DNA from 4 places in the Kitasatospora cinereorecta genome. Region 1 is predicted to be linked to each of the others. Evidence: riboswitches for the same ligand, from Rfam matches in the RefSeq annotation. Region 1 holds a riboswitch; each other region holds the start of a gene.
What was found. Region 1 has a riboswitch for cyclic di-AMP ahead of ACFPN0_RS17830 (M23 family metallopeptidase). Riboswitches for the same ligand answer to the same signal wherever they lie in the genome.
Positions count from the first base shown of each region.

Region 1 (4,288 bases):
GCGTACGCTCTCCGACGAGCTTCCCCTGTACGCGTCGGCCGGCTGGCTGACACCCACCGAGCCGCTCGCGCTGGCCTCCATGCGGGCGCGGGGCGTGGCCCGCGACATGGCCAGGCACTGGCACGGCCACCCGGACCGGGCCCGGGGCAGGGCCGCGGTCCGCGTGGTCGCGGAGTACGAGGTGTTCGCCACGTCACTGGCCGTACTGCGCCGCGGGGCCCGCCGCGACGGGCCGGGCCCGGACTTCGCGGTACGGGAGCGGGAGCTGCTGCACCACCTGTGGCAGCGCCGGGACATCGCCGGCCCGGCCCTGACGTACGCGGCCCATGCGACGGGCCGCGTCCGTGCCCTCCGCTCGCCGGCGGCCCCGTTCCCCCGCCAGGTCCCCTACGGCGCACCACATCCGCAGCAGCAAGCTCCGCACCGGCACTACGGCGGCTACAACCCGTACCTCCAGCCGGGTGCGCGGCAACCGGGCACCGGCAACGGGCCACTGCCGCCCGGATAGCCGAGGGCCCGCGTCGAGGACGGGCCCGAAGAGAGGCTGTCGACGCCCCGTACCTCCGCGCAGCCGCTGCGGTCGGGCCGACGCTTCGGTGAGCTCCGCCGGCCGCCGCTCGCCCGGCCGGGGCGACTGTTCCGTCGAGCCGCCCCGCGCGCGGACAGACCGGCAGCCCTGACGTCGGGGGGTGTGCGTCAGGGCTGCCGGGGTTCAGGTACGCCGTTCGGGCGCGGGGCTCAGATCGTCAGGCCCTTGCTGCGCAGCCAGTTCATGGGGTCGATGGCCGAGCCGTCCGCGGTGTGGACCTCCAGGTGGAGGTGGGGACCGGTCGAATTCCCGGTGGAGCCCACACGGCCGATGGTGTCGCCCGTGTTGACCTTCTGACCGGCGGTCACGTTCATCGAGGACTGGTGGGAGTACGAGACCTCCGTGCCGTCGTCGAGCTCCAGGACCGTGTGGTAACCGTACGAGCCGGACCAGCCGGCCGACTTCACCGTGCCGCTGTGCACGGCCTTGATCGGGGTACCGGTCGGAGCCGCGAAGTCCAGCCCGGTGTGGTAACCGGAGGACCACATCGAACCGGCCTGGCCATAGGTCGTGGTGATCGTGTACGAGGACGTCGGGAGGGCGTAGCTGGCGGCGAGCTTGGCGAGACGCTCGGCCTCGGCCTTCGCCGCCGCCCTCTCCTCGGCCGCCTTCTTCTCGGCTGCGGCCTCTGCCTCGGCCTTGCTCTGCTGCTTGGTGGCCAGGGCCGCGGCCTGCTCGGCGGCGGCCTTCTCCTCCGCGGCCTTGGCCTCGGCATCGGCTCCGGCCTGCTGCTGCTCGGCCTGCTGGAGGATGCGGGCGCGCAGCGCCTCACCGGCGTCGGTGGCGCCCTGCTCGGCCTCGGCGGCCGTGATGCCGGCGGTGGTGAGCGGCGAGGAGTCGGCGGCCGTCCCGGTGTCCGCGTCGGAGTCGTCGGACATGAAAGCACTCACACCGGGAAGGGACTTGGTGTCAGGCAGATTGTCCGCGATGGAATCGGGAAGAGAGATGGAGACCGGCGGCTTGCTCTGTGCCGTGGCCATGCCACCCGCACCGACGGCCGCGATGACGCCGACGCCGAGGACGGTGGAGCTACGGGCGAGACCGCGCTGCTTGGCTACGCGGTGCCTGCCGCGAACGGGACGTATGGACTCCTCGGTGGGATTCCATTCCTCCCAGGTCCTCTCCTCGCCACCGACGATGTCGGTCCTGAAGGATGCCGGGGCCTCGGGGGCAGGCTGATTGGACGCCACGTGGGCGCACTCCTTTCCTTCCTTCTCGCCTACCGGGTTAGCTGACGGGTTCGGAGCAGGAAGGTCTCCTACGGGCCCCTTCGTCTCTCACGAGACACAGGTGCCCGATTCACCCCATGTAGGTGGTTCCCCGGTTCCCTTGCGGAATTCGGCGCTCGCGCACGGTGCCGCCTCTTGCGACGACTGGGACAACCGCGCTGCGTTATCGAACGTTAATAGACACCGGGGCCCGATTCCAAGCCGTTCCGACTGATCGTTCGTCACTCCGGCCTGGACTTCAGGGCAGGAAACGGTCGCAAACGGGCCAGTTGCCTATTCCCGGTCCGGTCACAAATTTCTGACGGTATGTCAAATGTTATGCGGAGTGGCACGCAGCGACTACGGACAGTCGCGACGGTCATCCACTGCCACGCCCCACGATCCTCACCGTCGTCCGCCGCTCCGGCTGCCCCCGCGCGGGCCGGCCCACGGCGAGCAGCGCCATGTCGTCGGTCGAGTGGCCCCCGGTGTGCAGCCGTACGTCGTCGGTGAGCGCGGAGAGCAGCTCCTCGGGCCCCGGGAAGATCCGGCCGCGCAGCCGGGCAGCCGGGTCGTAGAAGACCCCGTCCGCGCCCCTCGCCTCGGAGAGGCCGTCGGTGAAGACCAGGAGCGTCGCCCCGGCCGGCAGCTCCCACTCGTCCGAGCGGTCCGGCCACACCCCCAGGTCCATCCCGATCGGCAGCGCGGGCACGGTCGGCGCCAGCACCTCGAGCGCCCCGTCCGCGTGCAGCAGGATCGGCTCGGGGTGACCGCGGTTCACGATCCGCACCGTGCCCGATCCCGCCGGAATCTCGGCGAGCACGGCGGTGACGAACCCCTCCATGGAATCGAGCCCGCCGCGCCGGCTCGATTCCCGCGCCAGCGCCCGCTCCAGCCGCTGCGCCACCCCCTCCAGCGACAGCTCCTGCTCGGCCGCCTCCCGGAAGGCCCCGATCACCACCGCCACCGCCTCCACGGCGTCCAGCCCCTTGCCCCGGACGTCCCCGACGACCAACCGCACCCCGTGCGGGGTGTCCGCGACGGCGAACAGGTCACCGCCGACGAACTCGTCCGCCTGCGCCGCCTCGTACCGCGCCGCGACCAGCAGACCGCCGATCCGGTCGTCCGGCGTCGGGAGCACCGCGCGCATCGCGGTCTCCGCGATGACCCGGGCCGAGGCCAACTGCTCGTTGCTGCGCCGTACGACACCGTTGATGACCAGGGCGAGCGCGGAGACCGTGATCACGGTGAGCAGATCGGTGACCGGCACGACCTCGGTGATCAGACCGTCCGAGAGCCGGATCACGAGGACGGCGAGGACGGCGGCCACACCGGTACGGACGGTGCTGGCCAGCGAGAAGAACGGGGCGGCGATCAGCGGGGCCGCCGCGAAGAGCGGAACGGCGGTGACGGCGGGCGGAGTCACGAGGTCGAAGACGATCCCGCCCCCGATCATCAGGGCGGGCAGCGCACGCACGAACCGCCGGGCGCCGATGCCCCCGTCGGCTCCGCCTCGTCGGCTGTCCCGCTTCCCCACCTGTGCACTCCTGCCCGGTCCGCCCACGGCTGCGGACGGTACCGCGCTCCATCCGGGCCGGCCGGAGCCGCGCCGTGCGGCGACCGGTCATCGGCCGAAGGGAGGAGCGCGCCGGAGCCCCGTCGTCCGGAGGTCAGTCGGATAGCCGGCGCTGCGCGTAGATCGTCAGTGCATCCCGTACGAAGACGGCGGTGCCGTCTCCGTACCGATCGTAGTTCTTCCCGAAGCGCGGATCGGCGACATATATCTCGGCGAGGCCGGTCACGTACGACCGGGTGACCGTCGTGGTGCCCGAAAGCCACGCGCAGTGGCGCCGTGCGATGTCCTGCGCCTCCTGGCCGCCCGCTTCCCGGCCTGCTTCCCGGGCCGCCCCGTAGTCCCACGCGATCGCGTCGTGCACGCCCTGGAAGTCGGCACGCTCCCCGTGGCTCAGCGCGCGCCACCACCGGTCGCCCTCCTCGTACGCGGCCCGGCCCCAGCGCTCGGTGACCTCCTGCTCGTACACCGTGTGGTCGAAGCCGTCGAACACTTCTCCCGCCATGAGCTCTTCTCCCTTCTCGGTCCTGTGGAGAGTGGTCCGCACCGAGGCGATCTGCCGCCCGACGCGCTCCCGCTCCTGCTCCAGCAGGCGCAGATGGGTCCGCAGCGCCGCAGAGGTGTCCCGCTGCCCCTCCAGTACGTCCTTGATGGCGGGCAGCGGGAGCCCCAGCTCCCGCAGCAGCAGGATGCGCTGCAGCCGGACGAGGGCGCCCTGGTCGTAGTAGCGGTAGCCGTTGGCACCCGTACGGCTCGGCACGAGGAGACCGAGATCTCCGTAGTGCCGGAGCGTTCGGCTCGTGGTGCCGGCTTCCCTGGCGATTTCCTGGATGGACCACTCCATGCCGGAAACGCTAGATGTTTACGTAGCGTCAAGGTCAAGCGGGAAAGTGGCACGGGCACGACCGCGCACGCACA
Region 1 covers NZ_JBHSJP010000001.1:3,874,316-3,878,603, reverse strand. Annotated here, with positions in the region: gene ACFPN0_RS17835 (PrsW family intramembrane metalloprotease) at 1-508, shown strand, start outside; gene ACFPN0_RS17830 (M23 family metallopeptidase) at 739-1,779, opposite strand; cyclic di-AMP (ydaO/yuaA leader) riboswitch at 1,791-1,943, opposite strand; gene ACFPN0_RS17825 (PP2C family protein-serine/threonine phosphatase) at 2,177-3,334, opposite strand; gene ACFPN0_RS17820 (MerR family transcriptional regulator) at 3,468-4,214, opposite strand.

Region 2 (4,288 bases), 1.9 Mb from region 1:
CGGGACAGGCGGGGAGTCGCTGGTGTGGGGACGGAGCGTGAGCGGCCGGAATCCGGGGCACGGATGCGCGTTACGAGGTGTGCGCGTACGGGGAGGCGGCCGGTGATCCCCCGGCCCATCGAGGCACTGGAGCGCTTGCTGCCGACGACGTACGGCACCGACGAGCAGGTCGACTGGGCCGTCGCGGAAGCACGGTGGGGGGCCTGTTTCCCCGCCGACTACAAGGCTTTCATGAGGGCCTACGGGGAAGGGTCGGTCGACGACGTGATCGTCGTGCACCGGCCGCTGCCCGCGGACGCACCGGACGGGTGCCGCCCGGCCGATGCCATGGCCGACGGGACCGGTGCCGTCCGCGAGGTGTGGCGGGTGGAGGCCGACGAGGTCTGGGCCGATCCTGCGGGGACGGATCTGGTGCTCGATCCCGGTGCGCTGCTCGCCTGGGGTACGACCACCGAGGCGGACATCCTCTGCTGGCTGACGACGGACGAGGACCCCGACCGCTGGCCCGTGGTGGTCTGCGGCCGGCACACCGTGCCGACCTTCGCGGTGTACCGCTTCGGGATGGCCGAGTTCCTCCGGAGGCTGCTGGCCGGCAGCTTCGAGTCCGTCCCCCTCAGCGTGGACGGGATGAGGGGGCGTCAGTCGCACGCGTTCGTGAGCCGGGTCGTCCAGCGGGCCCGACGCAGGGCGGGCCTCGACCCCTGGACCGGCGAACTTCCGGCCGGCTGAGGCGACGGCGCCACGATGCTCGTGTGGTGGCGCGGCGTGGACGCACGGTCGGGGAGGCGCGCAGGCAGGGCGACGCCCCGTGCGGTGTGCGCCGGGCTCAGTGCGGCCTCCAGGTGAGCTTGCCGCCGCCCACCCACCGGACCGCCGCCGGGTCGTCGAGGTCATGGACCCTGATGCCGGCAGCCCGCGCGATGAACAGCACGTCCGTCATCGAGGTCGCCCGGCCGGCCATCTCTCCGTCGATCTCCATGATGCGGAACGGCGGATCGCCGGGCTGGACGGGCAGGACGGTGATCCGCGGGTTCGTGGGGTGAGGGCGTGCGCTGTGGGTCATGCGCTGATCGATTCCACGCGGCTGCCGCTGATATGCCCTGAAACGTACCAATGAGCCGTATGCCCGATTTAGTGAGTTATCAGTAATTCATCCCGTAATTCATAAAAGGCCATTTCGTGCGACCCGAGTGGTTTCAGGTGGTCGCAAATCGCCCTTTTCGGACCTCGTGACCAGAGTCACTGCCGCGGGTCCCGGACGCATCGACATGTCGACCGGTTCCCTTGCGCGCCAAGAAGGTTGGCATCGTGGGTGTGGGGTTGATTACATGAATTCCGATGGATCGATCTTGCAAGTGAATTGTGATCACGAATTCGGGGCTTGTTCCTTTCGCTATTCCTCGCCTACGGTCACCCTCACTCCGGATGGAACGCCGAATCCTGCCGCCGTCCGGGAACCCGACCACATCTCGTACGGCAGGAGCGGGGGACCCAGGTAAGTGCCGATCCGGTACCCGGAGCGGCTCGGGGTGAAGTCGCATGCACATGCGGCCGGGCATCTCCAGCCCGAACCCGACAGCTCACTTCGCAGGCGGCGGAGAGGAATTCACCATGCCCGCAAAGGGTAAGCACCGTCGTTTCAGGACCAGTTCGCTGACCCGCGGCATCATCGCCGTGAGCACGGGCGGAGCCGCTCTCGCCCTTCCCGTGATCGGCGCGACCGGAGCCTTCGCCGCACCGGCGCAGCCGGTCGCCGTCGAAAAGGTGACCACGTCGACTGCCGTATCCGGCAAGGCGATTGCCGCGCAGAAGTCCGCGCCCGTCACCTATTCCGTGATCATTGGCGATTCTCTTTCCAAGATCGCGCGTGAGCATTCCGTCGAAGGCGGCTGGAAGGCGCTGTACGCCGACAACCGAAAGGCCGTCGGTGGAAACCCCGACCTCATTCACGCCGGTCTGAAGCTGACGATCGGTGCGAAGGCCGAGAGCAAGTCGGCGGACAAGGCCGGAACGGCGGACAAGGCCGAATCCAAGGCGTCCGCCTCCGCCGAGCGGAGTGCCGACCGTGCCGACCGCTCGGACCGCACCGGCACCGCGCTCGCCGCGCAGGGCGCGCAGGGCGCGCCCGCGGCGGCGCCGGCCGCCGCTCCCGCCGCGTACACGAACGACCTCGACGGCTGGATCAAGGAGTCGCTGGCGGTCATGGCCGAGCACGGCATCCCGGGCAGCTACGACGGCATCCACCGCAACATCATGCGTGAGTCCTCGGGCAACCCGATGGCCATCAACAACTGGGACTCGAACGCCGCCGCGGGCATCCCGTCCAAGGGCCTGCTGCAGGTGATCGACCCGACCTTCCAGGCCTACCACGTGCCCGGTACGTCGATGGACAGCTACGACCCGGTCGCCAACATTACGGCCGCGTGCAACTACGCCGCCGACCGGTACGGCTCGATCGACAACGTGTTCGGCGCCTACTGAGGCTCCGCCGTGTGACAGCGGAGCACCGACGACGGGTGGTGCGGGTTCGGAAGAACCCGCACCACCCGTCGTTCGTGTCCGGCGCGGCGGCGGCGATCGGTCGGCATGCGGCACGAGCCTGCCGCGGGTGCGGGGGTGTCGGTGTTCCCCGGGCCGCGGCCCCGCACCGCGGCTTCCCCGCCCGTGCCGACGGGGGCAACCATGCCTGGGGGCGGGGGAGTTGCTCGTGATCGTCGTGGCGTGAGCGACGGGGAACTCCGGTCGGCCGCTCGTGCGGGTGCCTGCCGTGCGCCGGGCATGTCCGCCGGCCGGGGCCGGCGCGACGCCGCCGCGTTCCGGTGGATTCCGCCGCAGTGCCGCGGTGCCCGGCCGTAGGGCGACTGGTCACGTACAGGTTCGTCGACCATACTGCCCGCCGTGGAGCAGCGTATAGATTCCAACACGAAGCCCGAGTTCGCCGCGGGCACGGACCCGGCGTACATCCCCGGCCTGACGGCCCCTGCCCCCGCGCGGACGGAGGGTGGAGCGGAGAAGGCGTCGGAGGTGCCGGAAGAGCCCGAGACGTCCGGTGTGCCCGCCGGTGCCGAGGCGGCGCAGGCGCCGCGGGACGCCGGGCAGGAGCCCGCCGCCCCGGCCTCGCGCGAGGACGGTGACGAGGCCGACGGGCCCGTCTTCGAGGTCAGCGACCGGCGCGGATCCATCCGGGTGGACCGGGACGGCGTCCGGTTCACGCTGGACGACCAGGAGGCGGAGTTCGACTGGAGCGAGATCGGCGCGGTCGAGGTCAAGACCGCCCGCTTCGGGCGTCGGTTCACCGTCACGGTGCACGTGTCGAGCCGCCGGTGGTTCAACGCCGAGGTCGAGGCGGAGGCCCGGAGCAGCCTCAAGGAGTGGACGGCGGAGCTCGACGCCGCGCTGGACGCCTACTTCGAAGAGGACTGACCGCGACACGGTCCGTGGAGCGGTGTGCCGGGCGGGCGAACCGCCCGGCACCCGCCCGGCCGTGCCGTGACTCAGCCCGCGGTGGCTCCGTCGAGCACCACCGATCGGGTGAGGTGACGGGGAAGGTCCGGGTCGAGGCCGCGGGCCGCCGCGCGGGCGATCGCCAGCCGCTGGACCCGGACCAGGTCGGCCAGCGGGTCCAGGCCGCTTTCCACCCAGCGGGCGCCGGTCGCCCGCACCTGCTCCGCCAGGCCCTCCGGCGCGGGGCCGAACATCCAGGTCGCCGTCCCAGCCGCGGCGATGCTGATGGGACCGTGGCGGTATTCCATCGCCGGATACGACTCCGTCCAGGACAGGGACGCCTCCTTCATCTTGAGCGCCGCCTCGTTGGCGAGTCCGACCGTCCAGCCCTGGCCCAGGAAGCTGAACTGGGAGCATTCCAGCAGCCCTTCGGGCAGCGGCCCGGCCAGCGCCGCCTCCGCGTCCCGTACGACGTCGTCGGTGTGCAGCCCGAGATGGGCACGGAACAGGGTGAGTGCGGTCGTGGCGAACCGCGTCTGCACCACGGACCGTTCGTCGGCGAAGTCCAGCACGACCGCCTCGTCGGCGGCCGTCATCACCGCGGTCCGCGGGTCCGCCGTCACCGCCACCGTGCGGGCGGTGCCGCGCAGCCGGGTCAGCAGGTCGAGCACCTCGGTCGTGGTGCCCGAGCGGGTCAGGGCCACGACCCGGTCGTACGAGCGGCCGAAGGGGAACTCCGACGCGGCGAAGGCGTCGGACTCGCCCTGACCGGAGTCCTCGCGGAGCGAGGCGTATGCCTGTGCCATGTAGTACGACGTTCCGCAGCCGACCACGGCGATGCGCT
Region 2 covers NZ_JBHSJP010000001.1:5,739,283-5,743,570, forward strand. Annotated here, with positions in the region: gene ACFPN0_RS26025 (SMI1/KNR4 family protein) at 103-729, shown strand; gene ACFPN0_RS26030 (hypothetical protein) at 827-1,063, opposite strand; cyclic di-AMP (ydaO/yuaA leader) riboswitch at 1,422-1,609, shown strand; gene ACFPN0_RS26035 (transglycosylase SLT domain-containing protein) at 1,612-2,481, shown strand; gene ACFPN0_RS26040 (hypothetical protein) at 2,722-2,856, shown strand; gene ACFPN0_RS26045 (hypothetical protein) at 2,899-3,423, shown strand; gene ACFPN0_RS26050 (SIS domain-containing protein) at 3,495-4,288, opposite strand, start outside.
Region 2: linked by a shared signal. The riboswitch ahead of ACFPN0_RS26035 (transglycosylase SLT domain-containing protein) and the one ahead of ACFPN0_RS17830 (M23 family metallopeptidase) in region 1 are both predicted to bind cyclic di-AMP.

Region 3 (4,288 bases), 2.7 Mb from region 1:
GCGCACTACGACTCACTCACTCCGCACCGGATCGCCGCGCTCGACCGCGGAGGCGTGCGGCTGCTGTTCGTCCACACGCTGTTGCAGAGTCCCGCCGCCGAACTCTGTCTGGGCGACGAGGTCCACCGCGTGTGAACCCCGCCCGCCCCATCGTCCCGCACCCCCTTCGTCCACCTCGGCCCGAGCGGTCGAAAGAGAGGACTGTCATGTCCGATTCAACAGACTACGACCCGCTCACCCCGCGCAGGGAGAAGGGCGCGGACTCGCAGGAGCGGAAGATGCCCCGCGGTGTGGTCATCCGGCTCTTCGCGTACCTGGTGGCGGGGCACGTCATCGCGGCCTTCCTCTTCATCCTGTTCACCGTGGCGGGCAAGGGCTGACCCGCTCGGCCCCCGGCGACGGCCGGCCGCGCACGGCGAAGGGCTGACCCGCCGCGCCGGTCCTAGGCGTCCTCGACGAGACGCTCGCGCAGCCTCTCGCGGGTCACGGGGGTGAGCCTCAGACCCTCGGAGAGGTAGCGGTCCGTGCTGCCCCAGGTCTCCTCGATCGTCGTGAAAGCGGCGTCGAGGTAGTCGGAGTGCGCGGCGAACAGCGGATTGAGCAGCTCCATCACCTCGTCCGACATCCCCGCCGACGAGGTGTCGCTGCGCCGCACCCTGTAGCGGCGGTGCGCGTGGTCGGACTTCAGGTAGTCGGCCTCGATGGCTTCCCTCTCGACGCCGACGGCCAGCAGTGAGACCGCGATCGAGAGGCCGGCCCTGTCCTTGCCCGCGGCGCAGTGCATCAGCGCGGGCACGCTGTCCTCGGCCAGCGCGTGCAGCACCCGGCTGTGCTCGGCCGTACGGTCCCTGATGATCGACCGGTACGAGGCGATCATGCGGTCCGTTCCCTTGCCGTCGGCGAGGATCGAACGCAACTGCTGGATGTTCCCGTCGCGCACGAGCCGCCAGAACTCGGCGCCGTCGGCCGGGTCGGAGAGCGGAATGCTCACATTCCGGACGCCGGGCAGTTCCACGTCGTGGCCGTCGAGCTTGTGGTCCGCCGCGTTGCGGAAGTCGAAGACCGTGTGCAGGCCGAGGCCGGCGAGGAAGGCGGCGTCGGCCTCGGTGGCGTGCGCCAGGTGTCCGCTGCGGTAGAGGCGCCCGTGCCGCACCTTCCGGCCGTCCACGGTCGGGAGCCCGCCCACATCGCGGAAATTGCGGACACCGGTCAGCTCGGTGTCGGTCGACGGAACCTCTGGCAGCTGCGTCACAAGGACTCCTGGAGTGTCTGGCGTCGGCGCCGCTCGCCGACGAGGGCACGCTCGCGACGATACGACATGCATTCATCGGGCAACCGTCTCGGCCTTCGTCCCGTTTTCGGCTCGGCTCAAAAGGGAGGGAAGCGGCGTGATGTCCGGATTTGCGTATTTAGCGGAACATGCCCTGCTTGTGCGGGAGATGGTGGGTGGCAGGTGAGCGGGATCATATCCGTGACGGTGTGTGGCGGAATCGGATGCGGGTATTCCGGACCCTGCGCGGAAAGCCAAGATCCGTAATCCACGGAGTGTGACCGGAATTCCGGTCGGGAAATGCGGAGCGGATTCCGGTTCGCAACCGACGGCTTGTTCCCGGCGTCCTGGCTCGCTTACGGTCACGGTCAATCCGGACGGAACGCCTAATCCTGCCGCCGCCCGGAATCCGCACCGACCAACGTGTGGCAGGAGCGGGGGAACCAGGTAAGCCGCCGACCGGAGTGATCCGGAACGGCTCGGGGTCAAGTCGCGTCCAGCGCGACCGGGCATCTCCAGCCCGAATCCGACAGCTCACCTCGTAGGCGCCGGAGAGGAATTCCCCATGCCCGCAAAGGGTAAGCACCGTCGTACCAGGACCGGCCCGATCTCCCGCGGTGTCCTCGCCGTCGGGACCGGCGGCGCCGTTCTCGCTCTTCCGCTGATCGGCGCCACCGGCGCGCACGCGGCGGACCAGGCCGCGCCTGCCGCCAAGTCCGCCGCCGCTGCGGCGCACAGCACGCCCGCCGCCTCGGTGGCGAAGAAGCAGAGCGCCCCGAAGACGTACTCCGTGGTCCCGGGCGACTACCTGTCGAAGATCGCGGCAGACCAGAAGCTCAAGGGCGGCTGGGAGAAGCTGTACAAGGACAACCGCGAGGTCGTCGGCGACAACCCGAGCCTGATCTTCCCGGGCATGAAGCTGACCCTCGGCGCCAAGGCGTCCGGTCCGGCCACGCAGTCCGCGCCGAAGGCCGCGCCCTCGAAGGCCGAGCCAGCTCCCGAGCCGACCGCCCCGGCCGAGAGGAAGACGACGAAGGTCGCCAACGCCGCCGACTCCACCGCTGCTTCCGAGGGCAACAGCTCCGGCTGGGCCTCCCCGGTCGCCGGCGCCAACGTCACCACCCCGTACCGCGCGTCCGGTGCCAGCTGGTCCAGCGGCTACCACACGGGATCCGACTTCCAGGCCGCCTCCGGCACCAGCATCCGGTCCATCGGCCCGGGCACCGTGGTCTCGGCCGGCTGGAGCGGTTCGTACGGAAACGAGGTCGTCATCCAGCACAGCGACGGCATGTACTCCCAGTACGCCCACCTGTCGTCGCTCGGCGTCTCCGCCGGCCAGACCGTCACCGGCGGCCAGCAGATCGGCCTCTCCGGCTCCACCGGCAACTCCACCGGCCCGCACCTCCACTTCGAGGTCCGCACCGGCCCGAGCTACGGCTCCGACGTCGACCCGATCGCCTACCTGCGCTCGCACGGGGTCTCCATCTGAGCGTCTCCGGGCAAGCGTCCGGCATGAGTGTCCTCATGTGACGCGGAGAAGAGGGGCGGTGCGCGGCGGCGCACCGCCCCTCTTCTGTTCCGGCTTTACCAAAACCTGACCGGGTGGTCTTTCTCACCACCCGTCAACCCCGTATTACGGTCGCGTAGGTCACATTCGAAGGTGCAGGATATGCGCTTGTGGCAGACGATTCGAGAAACACACGACGAGGCATCATCGGGTCGTACGCAGCGATTGGCGACAGCTTCACCGAAGGTGTCGGGGACCCCGGCCCCGACGGGAGACCCCTCGGCTGGGCCGACCGGTTCGCGGTCATCCTCGCGGACCAGCTCACGGTCCCCGCGGCGGCGGCCGGCCCGCACGGGAACTTCCGGTACGCCAATCTCGCCGTACGCGGACGCCTCCTCGACCAGATAGTCGAGGAACAGGTCCCCCGCGCCAAGGAGCTGGCACCGGATCTGGTGAGCTTCTGCGCGGGCGGCAACGACATCATCCGGCCCGGCTCCGACCCGGACGACGTCGCGGAGCGCTTCGAGCGCGCGGTCGCCGAACTGACGCGGGTGGTCGGCACCGTCATGGTCACCACCGGCTTCGACACCCGTCACGTTCCGGTGCTCCGGCACCTGCGCGGCAAGATCGCCACGTACACCGCCCATGTCCGGTCCATCGCCGACCGCTACGACTGCCCGGTCCTGGACCTGTGGTCGCTGCGGTCCGTGCAGAACAGGCGCGCCTGGGACGACGACCGGCTGCATCTCTCGCCCGAGGGGCACACCCGGGTCGCGCTGCGCGCCGCCCAGGTCCTGGGACTCGACGTACCGGCCGACCCCGACCAGGTGTGGCCGCCGCAGGCGCAGCGAAGGACGTACGAGGTGCGGCGCGACGACATCCACTGGGCGCGTGAGTACCTCGTGCCGTGGATCGGACGACGGCTGCGCGGCGAGTCCTCCGGCGACCATGTCGAGGCCAAGCGCCCCGACCTGCTGCCGCTGTGAGTCCCCTGACGGACAGGGCGGTACCTGACCCGGTGGCCTGCGCGCCGTCCGGTCCGGCGCCCGGCGCGCAGTGGGTGCTGCGCGCCGCGCGGGCCGAGGACGTCGAGGCGGTCGCGGAGCTGCGGGCCCTCGTCATGCGCGCGGACCTGGAGCGGCTCGGGCGCTACGACGAGCACCGGGTGCGGCAGCGGCTGCGGGATGCGTTCACCACGCGCTACACCTCCCTCGTCATGGCCGGCGGTGAGTTCGCGGGATGTGTCACGGTCCGGCCCGCCGCCGACGGGAAGCTGCTGGAGCACTTCTACCTGACACCGCACCACCAGGGCCGGGGTCTCGGATCCGCCGTGCTGCGCGCGGTGCTGGAGGACGCCGACCGGGAGGGTGTGGCCGTACGGCTGAACGTCCTGCGCGGCAGCGCCGCCCGCAGGCTCTACGAGCGACACGGATTCGTCCAGGAGGCCCAGGACCCGGTTGACGTTTTCATGGTGCGTCCGCCGGGCCCGGGCGCCGCTCCGCGAGCCTGAC
Region 3 covers NZ_JBHSJP010000001.1:6,616,685-6,620,972, forward strand. Annotated here, with positions in the region: gene ACFPN0_RS29840 (helix-turn-helix domain-containing protein) at 1-135, shown strand, start outside; gene ACFPN0_RS29845 (DUF6126 family protein) at 207-380, shown strand; gene ACFPN0_RS29850 (tyrosine-protein phosphatase) at 443-1,252, opposite strand; cyclic di-AMP (ydaO/yuaA leader) riboswitch at 1,660-1,831, shown strand; gene ACFPN0_RS29855 (M23 family metallopeptidase) at 1,836-2,759, shown strand; gene ACFPN0_RS29860 (SGNH/GDSL hydrolase family protein) at 2,948-3,763, shown strand; gene ACFPN0_RS29865 (GNAT family N-acetyltransferase) at 3,796-4,287, shown strand; gene ACFPN0_RS29870 (STM4011 family radical SAM protein) at 4,244-4,288, opposite strand, start outside.
Region 3: linked by a shared signal. The riboswitch ahead of ACFPN0_RS29855 (M23 family metallopeptidase) and the one ahead of ACFPN0_RS17830 (M23 family metallopeptidase) in region 1 are both predicted to bind cyclic di-AMP.

Region 4 (4,288 bases), 1.0 Mb from region 1:
AACCCGGACATCCGGCCGAAAGAAGTGACACTCTGTCAACTCTGTGACTTTCGCGTGATCTCCGCTGCATCGACTTGTGACACACGTTCGAGTACGGCTAGGTTCACCGTTCGACTCACCCGTCACATGTCAGTCACACGGAAGGCAATCCCATGGGCTCCGCGAATGGCAGACACCGCCGCCCTCGCCAGGCACCCGCCATCGTCGTCGCCGCGGGCGTGACGGGATCGGCCATCGCCATCCCGCTGCTCGGTGCGACCGGCGCGCACGCCGCCGACGCCTCGACCTGGGACCGGGTCGCCGAGTGCGAGAGCGGCGGGATGTGGAGCGCCGACCTCGGTAACGGCCACTACGGCGGCCTGCAGTTCTCGCAGGACGACTGGTCGGCCTACGGCGGCACGGCGTACGCCTCCCGCGCCGACCTCGCGAGCCGCTCGCAGCAGATATCGGTCGCGGAGAAGGTGCTGAGCGACAAGGGGCCGCAGGCGTGGCCCAGCTGCGCGGTGATCTCCGGACTCGCGCTGGACGGCGCCCTGCCCGGCGTCGACCCGGGCGGCGAGCCGTCCGCCGGTCAAACGGACACGGCGACCCCGTCGGACACCGCTTCGGGCGGGACGCCGGACAAGGCGGACGGGAAGAACAAGAACGACAAGGCGGACACGTCCGAGGAGGACGCCGCGCCGGACGCGCCCGAGCCGTCCTCGTCGCCCTCCACCTCTTCGTCCCCCGGGGCGTCCGGAACGTCCGGCGCCGCGAAGGGCGCCGGCGAGACGGGCGGGAAGCACCGCGGTCCGGCGGCCCCCGAGGCGGATGCCGGGACGGACCTGGAGAGCGGGCGCGAGTCCGGCCGGCACGCCTCGCGCGGCGAGTCCGGCGCCCGTGAGGGTGCGGAGGCCGGCGCGGACGGGACCTACACCGTCCGCGAGGGCGACAACCTCTGGGCGATCGCCGACGCGCGGGAACTGCCCGGCGGCTGGCCCGCGCTCTACGCGGCCAACAAGACGGAACTGGGCTCCGACCCGGATGTGATCCTGCCCGGCCAGAGTCTCGACCTGGGCCTCCAGGCGGACGCGAAGGATGCCGGAGCGGACGCGCAGCCCGGTGCCGAGGCCGCGGTCGGCAAGTGATCAAAGACGGGAAAACACCCCAAAATCAGGGGTAGTTCAGGGGCCTATGTCCACTTATGCGTAAGTGAGACATGGGTCTCTTTGCTTGAACTGGCCCGCCTCACCCGTCTGCTCGGCCCGTATCGCCTCCGACCTGCGGAAACGGCAGGGTCCTCCAGGGTGATAAGTGCTGATTGACAGTTATGTCCATCTTTGAATGTCGGCGTTGTGTGTGTTTACGGTCTGAACCGCTCGCACCGCGGGCACCTTCGACCGACACGCCGAATCCTGCCGTCGGCCGAAGGGGACAGACGCGTAAAGCGCCGTAGGCAGGAGCGGGGGACCCAGGTAAGTGCCGGACCCGGCCGTCGGAAGACGGGCGAGGGCCGGCTCGGGGTGAAGTCGCCTGCCAGTGCGGGCGACCGGGCAACTCACAGGCCCGAACCCGACAGCTCACCTCGTAGGCGTCGGTGAGGAGAACCATGCTGCTTTCGAGCAAGGGCAAGCACCGTCGCCCGTCCAAGGCCGTCCGTATCGCCACCCTGGCCGGCGTCACCGGTGCGGCCGTGGCCGTTCCGCTGATGGGCGCGACCGGTGCCTCCGCCGCCTCCGTCGCCACGTGGGAAGCCGTCGCGCAGTGCGAGTCCGGCGGCAACTGGTCCATCAACACCGGCAACGGCTACTACGGCGGCCTGCAGTTCTCGCAGTCCAGCTGGGCGGCCGCCGGCGGCACCCAGTACGCCTCCCGCGCCGACCTGGCCAGCAAGGACCAGCAGATAGCCACCGCCGAGAAGCTCCTCGACCTGCAGGGCCCGGGTGCGTGGGCCTGCGCCGGCGCCGGCGGCCTGACCGACGACGGTGTGGACCCGGGTGTCGACACCGGCTCCGCGCAGAGCGAGGCCGAGCCGAAGGCGGCTCAGCCGGAGCGCGAGGCCGAGCAGCCCGCCAGCCGCAGCGAGACGCGCACGGCCCCCGAGGCCGAGAAGACCGTGACCACTCCGACCGGCGACAAGGTCAAGAAGGGTGACGGCGAATACAAGGTGAAGGCAGGCGACACCCTCAGCACGATCGCCGGGGCCAAGGGCGTCAAGGGCGGCTGGCAGAAGGTGTTCGAGCTGAACGACGACATCGTCGAGGACGCCGACCTGATCTTCCCGGGTCAGCAGCTCCACCTGAAGTAGTCCCGGCCTTTCCTCCCGGCGGTGCTCCCGGCCCGGCGCGCTCACCCCCGTGTGCGCCGGGCCGGGGCGTTTTCCCGGGGGTCCCGTGAGGGCGATCGTTCAACTGTTGTAGTTACCGGCCAGTAAATTTCTGGAGCTTTGCCGGTAATGCGGGTCCTTGGGTCCTTTTTCGTCCCAGGGGACGGGCGGTCGGCCGACGGAGCGGGCCGGGCCGGTTAGGCTCGTGCCGCAAGGCCACAGTGACCCTGCACAACCAGTGTCATATCCCAGAAGGAGATGCCTCGTGCCGTCCATCGACGTCGTCGTAGCCAGGGAAATCCTCGACTCCCGGGGCAACCCCACGGTCGAGGTCGAGGTTGGCCTCGACGACGGCAGCACGGGACGTGCTGCCGTTCCGTCCGGCGCCTCCACCGGTGCGTTCGAGGCCATCGAGCTTCGCGACGGCGACCCCAACCGCTACCACGGCAAGGGTGTCGAGAAGGCCGTCCTCGCCGTCATCGAGCAGATCGGCCCGGAGCTCGTCGGTTACGACGCCACCGAGCAGCGCCTCATCGACCAGGCGATGTTCGACCTCGACGCGACCGAGAACAAGGGCTCGCTCGGCGCCAACGCCATCCTCGGTGTCTCGCTGGCCGTGGCCCACGCCGCGTCCGAGGCCTCCGACCTCCCGTTGTTCCGCTACCTCGGCGGCCCGAACGCGCACCTGCTGCCCGTTCCGATGATGAACATCCTGAACGGCGGCTCGCACGCCGACTCCAACGTGGACATCCAGGAGTTCATGATCGCGCCGATCGGCGCCGAGTCCTTCTCCGAGGCCCTGCGCTGGGGTGCGGAGATCTACCACACCCTGAAGAAGGTCCTGAAGACCAAGGGCCTGTCCACCGGTCTCGGCGACGAGGGCGGCTTCGCCCCGAACCTCGAGTCCAACCGCGCCGCCCTGGACCTCATCATCGAGGCCGTCAAGGAGGCCGGCTACGTCCCGGGCCGCGACATCGCGCTCGCGCTCGACGTCGCCGCGTCCGAGTTCTACAAGGACGGTGTCTACGAGTTCGAGGGCAAGTCCCGTTCGGCCGCCGAGATGACCGAGTACTACGAGGAGCTCGTCTCCGCGTACCCGCTCGTCTCCATCGAGGACCCGCTGTACGAGGACGACTGGGCCGGCTGGAAGGTCATCACCGACAAGCTCGGCGCCAAGGTGCAGATCGTCGGTGACGACCTCTTCGTCACCAACCCGGAGCGCCTCGCCCGCGGCATCGAGGAGGGCTCGGCCAACGCCCTGCTCGTCAAGGTCAACCAGATCGGTTCGCTGACCGAGACCCTGGACGCCGTCGAGCTCGCGCAGCGCAACGGCTTCAAGTGCATGATGTCCCACCGCTCCGGTGAGACCGAGGACGTCACCATCGCCGACCTCGCCGTCGCCGTGAACTGCGGTCAGATCAAGACCGGCGCCCCGGCCCGCTCGGACCGTGTCGCCAAGTACAACCAGCTGCTGCGCATCGAGGAGATCCTCGACGACGCCGCGGTGTACGCGGGCCGTTCGGCGTTCCCGCGGTTCCGCTTCGAGGGCTGACAGCCCGGCAGCAGGAGCTGAGCCCCCGTTCGGCACCGGCCTCCGTCCGTCCCCGCACTCGGTCCCGTACCGTGTGCGGGGACGGACGTGCGTAACGGGGAGGCGTGAGAGATGGCCGGGAAGGATCGTGACCGGTTCTCCACAGCGACCAGGCTGCGGCTGCTCGGCGAGCAGACGGCGGCCCGCGTCTACCGGTCCCAGAACCGCCGCCAGGCCCGGCGCTCCCGGCTCACCGGCCGGGCCGCGTTCCTGGCGCTGATCGTCTGCTCCCTGGTGGTCGCCCTCGCGTACCCGATGCGGCAGTACATCTCCCAGCGCGACCAGATCGCGGATCAGGAGAGGCTCTCGCGGGAGGCGCACGAGCGGACCGAGGAGCTGCGGGACGAGAAGGCGCGGCTCCAGGACGACGCGTACATCCGTCGTCTCGCCCG
Region 4 covers NZ_JBHSJP010000001.1:2,868,861-2,873,148, reverse strand. Annotated here, with positions in the region: gene ACFPN0_RS13040 (cytochrome P450 family protein) at 1-47, shown strand, start outside; gene ACFPN0_RS13035 (transglycosylase family protein) at 153-1,127, shown strand; cyclic di-AMP (ydaO/yuaA leader) riboswitch at 1,418-1,588, shown strand; gene ACFPN0_RS13030 (transglycosylase family protein) at 1,589-2,287, shown strand; gene eno (phosphopyruvate hydratase) at 2,571-3,857, shown strand; gene ACFPN0_RS13020 (FtsB family cell division protein) at 3,969-4,288, shown strand, end outside.
Region 4: linked by a shared signal. The riboswitch ahead of ACFPN0_RS13030 (transglycosylase family protein) and the one ahead of ACFPN0_RS17830 (M23 family metallopeptidase) in region 1 are both predicted to bind cyclic di-AMP.